3 regions of the Pseudomonas sp. TCU-HL1 genome follow, and region 1 is predicted to be linked to each of the others. Evidence: predicted binding sites of a transcription regulator. Region 1 holds the regulator's gene; each other region holds the start of a gene.

Region 1 (2,178 bases):
TCATCCTGCTGGACGAACCCTTCGCGGGTGTGGACCCGATTTCCGTCGGCGACATCAAACAGATCATCCACCACCTCAAGGCCAAGGGAATCGGTGTGCTCATCACCGACCACAACGTCCGCGAGACCCTCGACATCTGCGAAACCGCCTACATTGTCAGTGACGGACAACTGATCGCCGAAGGCGATGCCGAAGCCATCCTGGCCAACCAATTGGTGAAGGAAGTCTACCTGGGCCACGAGTTCCGCCTGTAGTCACCCGCGCTTTCGCCTACGAGACGGGTTGCGGGACCTAGGAAAATCCTTCAAGGTCAGGCATATAATTTGCTTCCTGGTGGCGCTTCCGGCGCCCTGTAGTGGATGGCGCGTGAGCGCCGGCGAATAAGGTGCTAAGCCCTCTGCCATGAAACCATCGCTAGTCCTCAAGATGGGCCAGCAGCTGACGATGACCCCGCAGCTGCAACAGGCCATCCGCCTACTCCAACTCTCCACCCTGGACCTCCAGCAGGAAATCCAGGAAGCGCTGGAGTCGAACCCTATGCTGGAGCGGCAGGAGGATGGCGACGACTTCGACACCTCCGACCCGATGGCCGAAGGCGACCAACTGCCCAACCCCGGCAGCCAGGAAGTGAGCTTCCAGGAGTCCAGCGTCGAGTCCAATGCCGAGGCCATGGAAGATGGCGAATGGCACGAACGCATCCCCAGCGAGCTCCCTGTCGATACCGCCTGGGAAGACGTCTACCAGACCAGCGCCAGCAGTCTGCCGAGCAACGACGATGACGAGTGGGACTTCACCTCGCGCACTTCGGTCGGCGAGAGCCTGCAGAGCCACCTGCTCTGGCAGCTCAACCTGGCACCCATGTCCGATACCGACCGCCTGATCGCGGTCACCCTCATCGACTGCATCAACAACGACGGCTACCTCGAAGAGTCCCTGACCGAAGTCGCCGACGCCTTCGATCCGGAACTTGGCATCGAGCTGGATGAAATCGAAGTCGTGCTGCACCGCATCCAGCAGTTCGAGCCCGCCGGCATCGGAGCCCGCGACCTGCGCGAATGCCTAATCCTGCAGCTGCGCCAATTGCCCCCGAGTACGCCCTGGTTGAGCGAAGCCCTGCGCCTGGCCGGCGACTACCTGGACCTGCTCGGCAGCCGCGATTACAGCCAACTGATGCGGCGCATGAAGGTCAAGGAAGACGAACTGCGTCAGATCATCGAACTGATCCAGGCCCTCAACCCGCGCCCCGGATCGCAGATCGAAGCCAGTGAGCCCGAGTACGTGGTTCCGGACGTCATCGTCCGCAAGCACAACGAACGCTGGCTCGTCGAACTGAACCAGGAAGCGGTGCCGCGCCTGCGGGTCAACCCGCACTATGCCGGCTTCGTCCGTCGCGCAGACTCCAGCGCCGACAACACCTTCATGCGCAATCAGTTGCAGGAAGCGCGCTGGTTCATCAAGAGCCTGCAAAGCCGCAACGAAACGCTGATGAAAGTCGCCACCCAGATCGTCGAGCACCAGCGCGGCTTCCTGGAATACGGCGAAGAGGCGATGAAGCCCCTGGTGTTGCACGACATCGCCGAAGCCGTTGGCATGCACGAGTCCACCATCTCGCGCGTGACCACGCAGAAATACATGCACACGCCCCGTGGAATCTACGAGCTGAAGTACTTCTTCTCCAGCCACGTCAGTACCTCGGAAGGCGGCGAATGCTCGTCTACCGCGATCCGCGCCATCCTCAAGAAACTGGTCGCAGCGGAAAATCCGAAAAAGCCGTTGAGCGACAGCAAGATCGCTGGTTTACTGGAAGCACAGGGCATTCAAGTGGCCCGTCGTACAGTAGCCAAGTATCGCGAGTCCCTGGGGATAGCCCCTTCCAGCGAACGAAAGCGACTGATGTGACGCGGAAATTGACCCACGCCAAAGTGTTCCGGTGGCAGGCCCGTTAGCCTGTCTCTATATACACGGGCAATAAGGAGAAAGCGGTATGCAAGTCAACATCAGTGGACATCAACTGGATGTGACCGACGCCCTGCGCGATTATGTCGGCGAGAAACTTGGCCGACTGGAGCGCCACTTCGACAAGATCACCAATGTGCAAGTCATCATGGAGGTCGAGAAGCTGAAGCAGAAAATCGAAGCCACCTTGCACATCGCCGGCGGGGAGGTCGTGGCCAATGC
Region 2 (2,178 bases), 1.4 Mb from region 1:
TGCGCCCCGCCGCGCGGGCGGCCATGGCAGCGGGCAATACGCCCTGCACCGGACGCAATGCACCAGAAAGTGCCAGTTCGCCGAGGCACTCGACCTCTTCAAGAGCCCCGGCCGGCAACTGGCCGCTGGCGGCCAGAACGCCGAGTGCGATGGCGAGGTCGAAGCGGCCACCGTCCTTGGGCAAATCGGCGGGTGCGAGGTTGAGGGTGATGCGGCGAGGTGGGAAGTCGAAACCGCTGTTCAGGATCGCGCTGCGGACGCGGTCCTTGCTTTCCTTCACGGCGGTTTCCGGCAGGCCCACGAGGGCCAGGGACGGCAACCCGTTGGCGAGGTGTGCTTCGACAGTCACGGCAGGGGCTTCGACGCCAACCTGCGCGCGACTGTGGACGATGGCCAGGGACATGATCACTCCTTGATCGGCCCGCCGGTCGGACCGGGGTTACTCGGCCGACGGCGGGTTCAGCTTGGCATCCAGCTCCGCGACTTTGGCCTCCAGGGCCTCCAGGCGCGCTCGGGTGCGGGCGAGCACCACCATCTGGCTGTCGAACTCGTCGCGGCTGACCAGGTCGAGCTTGCCGAAGGCACTCTGCAGCAGAACCTTGAACTGGGCCTCGACCTCGGTGCGCGGCAGCGGGCTGTCACCGCTGAACAGGCGCGAGGCGTGGGACGCGAGGGTATCGAGCAGGGCTTTGGGCGGCAGCATGGTGGGGTTCCGTAGGTGAATGGGCGGGAGTCTACCACGGGGCTCCGGCAAGCCGGGCTGGCGAAGGGGTGCACGCTTTTTGAGCAATGCCCTGGGGCGCTGCGCACCTCTTTGGTGCGATCTCGTGCGCGCTCTCACGGTGCCAGCAGGGCAATCGGCCAGTATCTGTTTGAAAAAACGCACTTTGTCTGGAGCTGGCAAGCTTTCTGCTTGGTGGTGAGCGACGCATGCACCGATGCAGTTCCGGTGCACCGGGCGAGGCGGGGGAGTGTTTCGCCAGAAGCGGTTGGTTGACGTCGGAGTGCCGTGTCAGGGCGGGCCGACGCGTTACAAAAGCCAGACACTGCGCTTAGACTTGAGCCGGGTTCGCGTTTTTCCTGGGGCAAGTCAACCAAACACGGGAGAGAGTTTCATGAAGCTAGTCACTGCCATCATCAAGCCGTTCAAGCTCGACGACGTGCGTGAGTCGTTGTCGGAGATCGGCGTGCAGGGCATCACTGTCACCGAGGTCAAGGGCTTCGGACGGCAAAAGGGCCACACCGAGCTGTACCGCGGCGCCGAGTACGTTGTCGATTTCCTGCCGAAGGTGAAGATCGACGTGGCCATTGCCGACGACCAACTCGATCGCGTCATCGAGGCCATCACCAAGGCTGCCAATACCGGCAAGATTGGTGACGGCAAGATTTTCGTCGTCAATCTGGAACAGGCCATCCGTATCCGTACCGGCGAAACCGGCACAGACGCGATCTAAGCCGCCGAACCCCAACGCCCCAGGAGAAAACAACATGACTCTGCGTAAAGCCGCAGGGCTAGGAGCCCTTTTGTCCCTCGTTACCCCCGGCCTGGCCATGGCCGCTGACGAGGTAGTGCTGAACAGTGGTGACACGGCGTGGATGATGGTCGCTACTGCGCTGGTGCTGTTCATGACCATTCCCGGCCTGGCGCTGTTCTATGGCGGCATGGTGCGCTCCAAGAACGTTCTCTCGGTGATGATGCAGTGCTTCGCCATCACCGGCTTGATCAGCATCCTGTGGGTGGTCTATGGCTATAGCCTGGCCTTCGATACCACCGGCATGGAACAGGGGGTGATCAACTTCAACTCCTTCGTGGGCGGCCTGTCCAAGGCGTTCCTCAGCGGCCTGAACACAAGCAGCCTGGTGTACGCGATACCTGAGAGCGTGTTCATCACCTTCCAGATGACCTTCGCCATCATCACCCCGGCCCTGATCGTGGGTGCCTTCGCCGAGCGCATGAAGTTCTCCGCCATGCTGATCTTCATGGCTGTCTGGTTCACCTTGGTCTATGCCCCGATCGCCCACATGGTGTGGAGCGGCAATGGCGGCCTGATGTGGGACTGGGGCGTGCTGGACTTCGCCGGTGGCACCGTGGTGCACATCAACGCCGGTGTGGCTGGCCTGGTGGCCTGCCTGGTTCTGGGCAAGCGCAAGGGCTACCCGACCACTCCGATGGCTCCG
Region 3 (2,178 bases), 2.7 Mb from region 1:
ACTTCCGCGCTGCCGGTAAGCTACTGGACAAGGTCAAGGGCGGCATCCCGACCCGTCTGTGGCTGGCTCCGCCGACCAAGATGGACCAGCACCAGCTGACCGAGGAAGGCTACTACGGTATCTACGGCAAGGCCGGCGCCCGCATGGAAATGCCGGGCTGCTCCCTGTGCATGGGCAACCAGGCTCGGGTACAGACCGGCGCCACCGTGGTTTCCACCTCCACCCGTAACTTCCCGAACCGCCTGGGCGACGCCACCAACGTCTACCTGGCCTCCGCCGAACTGGCGGCCGTTGCCTCCATCCTGGGCAAACTGCCGACCGTCGAGGAGTACATGGAATACGCGAAGAACATCGACAGCATGGCTGCCGATATCTACCGCTACCTGTCCTTCGACCAGATCGCCGAGTACAAGGAAGCTGCTGCAAACGCCAAGATCCCGGTAGTCCAGGCTTAAGCCTGTATCGGTAACTCGGCAACGAAGAAGCCCCGCCCCGTGCGGGGCTTTTTCTTTTCTGCCGCCATTCGCCCGGCCCACACCGCGCAATGCGGACGCCCATCGGACCGACTTGCGGTCCCTCTACCGCGAGCTATGTTCCAACTATGAGCTGCCACAACCGGGAGCGCCGCCATGAAAATCTGGTTCCTCATCCTTCTTTGCACCTTGGGCCTGGCAGGCTGCTCCAGTGAATACCTGATCGCCACGACTGACGGCCAGATCATCGCCACAGACGAAAAACCCGAGCTGGATGACGACACCGGCATGCTTGAGTTCGAGGACCACGAGGGCCGTGTCCAGCAGATTCCGCAAAGCCAGGTTAAACAGATCATCGAACGTTGAGGCAGCTCCGACCTCGAACCCTTGCCCCGCCCTGGCGGGGTTTCTTTTTCCGCCCACTGGCATATCGCTTGCTTGGACAGCCCCAACGATACTCACTCCAATGGCGGAGCGGGTTGATGACAATGGCGTCGACTCTGGCCAGCCCCGGCTGCTCTGGATCGGCGCCATTTTGCTGAAAGGTGGCAACCAAGATGACGGACACGCAAAACACCACGCGCACCGATAACCTGGCCTGGGTCGCAGGAAGCGATGCACCGGAGAAGTGCATGCTCAACCTGGGCTTCATGCCTTTGACCGACTCGGCCTCCCTCATAGTCGCCGCTACCCAAGGCTTCGCCCAGCCTTACGGCCTGACGCTGAACCTCCAGCGCCAGTCCTCCTGGGCAACCCTGCGTGACAAGCTGCTCTCAGGCGAACTGGATGCTGCTCAAACCCTCTACGGGCAGGCCTATGGCATCGAACTGGGCATTGGCGGCCCCAGCGCTGACATGGCCATCCTTATGGGACTTTGCCAGAACGGCCAGGCCATCAATCTGTCCGAGCCGCTCAAGCGCATCGGCGTGACCAATTCCGAGGCACTGGCGCACCACGTGCGCCACAGCGGTGCACGCCTGACCTTCGCCCAGACCTTCCCCACCGGCACTCACGCCATGTGGCTGAACTACTGGCTGGCCGCCCAGGGCATTCACCCGCTGCGGGATGTCGACACGGTCGTGGTACCGCCACCGCAGATGGTCGCCCACCTCAAGGCCGCGCGCATCGACGGTTTTTGCGCCGGCGGCCCCTGGGGTGCGCTGGCGGTGGACCAGGACCAGGGCTTTACCCTGGCCACCAGCCAGATGATCTGGCCCGACCACCCGGAGAAAGTCCTGGGCGTCACCCGCGAGTTCGTCGAGCAATACCCCAACACCGCACGCGCCCTGACCATGGCGGTGCTGGAGGCCAGCCGCTTCATCGATGCCAGTGAGGAGAATCGCCGCAGCACCGCCCAATTGATCAGCGGCAGCGACTACATCGACGTCCCGCTGTCCGCCGTGGAGCCACGCTTTCTCGGCCACTACCAGGATGGCCTGGGCAACGCCTGGGAGGATGACCACCCGCTGCGCTTCTTCGGTGAAGGCCAGGTGAACATGCCGTACCTCTCCGACGGCATCTGGTTCATGACGCAGTTCCGCCGCTGGGGGCTCTTGCGAAACGACCCGGATTACCAGGCTGTCGCCCAGCGCGTACAGCGGCTGGACATCTACCGGCAGGCCGCCGAAGCCCTCGGCATCAAGGTTCCCGAGCTGATGCGCAGCGCCACCCTGATCGACGGTCGCACCTGGGACGGCAGCGACCC

What was found. Region 1 encodes sigma-54, which starts transcription at its own class of promoters, with help from an activator protein. Its sites were predicted from a motif close to ANTGGCATNNANNTTGCTNT; they were not measured.
Region 2: glnK (P-II family nitrogen regulator) is a predicted target of sigma-54. The motif match lies at 897-916, and genes of this name have one in related genera.
Region 3: THL1_RS18075 (CmpA/NrtA family ABC transporter substrate-binding protein) is a predicted target of sigma-54. The motif match lies at 895-914, and genes of this name have one in related genera.

Annotation. Positions count from the first base shown of each region.
Region 1 covers NZ_CP015992.1:1,162,998-1,165,175, reverse strand. Annotated here, with positions in the region: gene lptB (LPS export ABC transporter ATP-binding protein) at 1-254, shown strand, start outside; gene THL1_RS05365 (RNA polymerase factor sigma-54) at 403-1,899, shown strand; gene hpf (ribosome hibernation-promoting factor, HPF/YfiA family) at 1,985-2,178, shown strand, end outside.
Region 2 covers NZ_CP015992.1:6,023,071-6,025,248, reverse strand. Annotated here, with positions in the region: partial or broken gene THL1_RS27545 (YifB family Mg chelatase-like AAA ATPase) at 1-403, opposite strand, end outside; gene THL1_RS27540 (accessory factor UbiK family protein) at 440-703, opposite strand; gene glnK (P-II family nitrogen regulator) at 1,116-1,454, shown strand; gene THL1_RS27530 (ammonium transporter) at 1,489-2,178, shown strand, end outside.
Region 3 covers NZ_CP015992.1:3,895,040-3,897,217, forward strand. Annotated here, with positions in the region: gene acnB (bifunctional aconitate hydratase 2/2-methylisocitrate dehydratase) at 1-455, shown strand, start outside; gene THL1_RS18070 (YgdI/YgdR family lipoprotein) at 630-839, shown strand; gene THL1_RS18075 (CmpA/NrtA family ABC transporter substrate-binding protein) at 1,031-2,178, shown strand, end outside.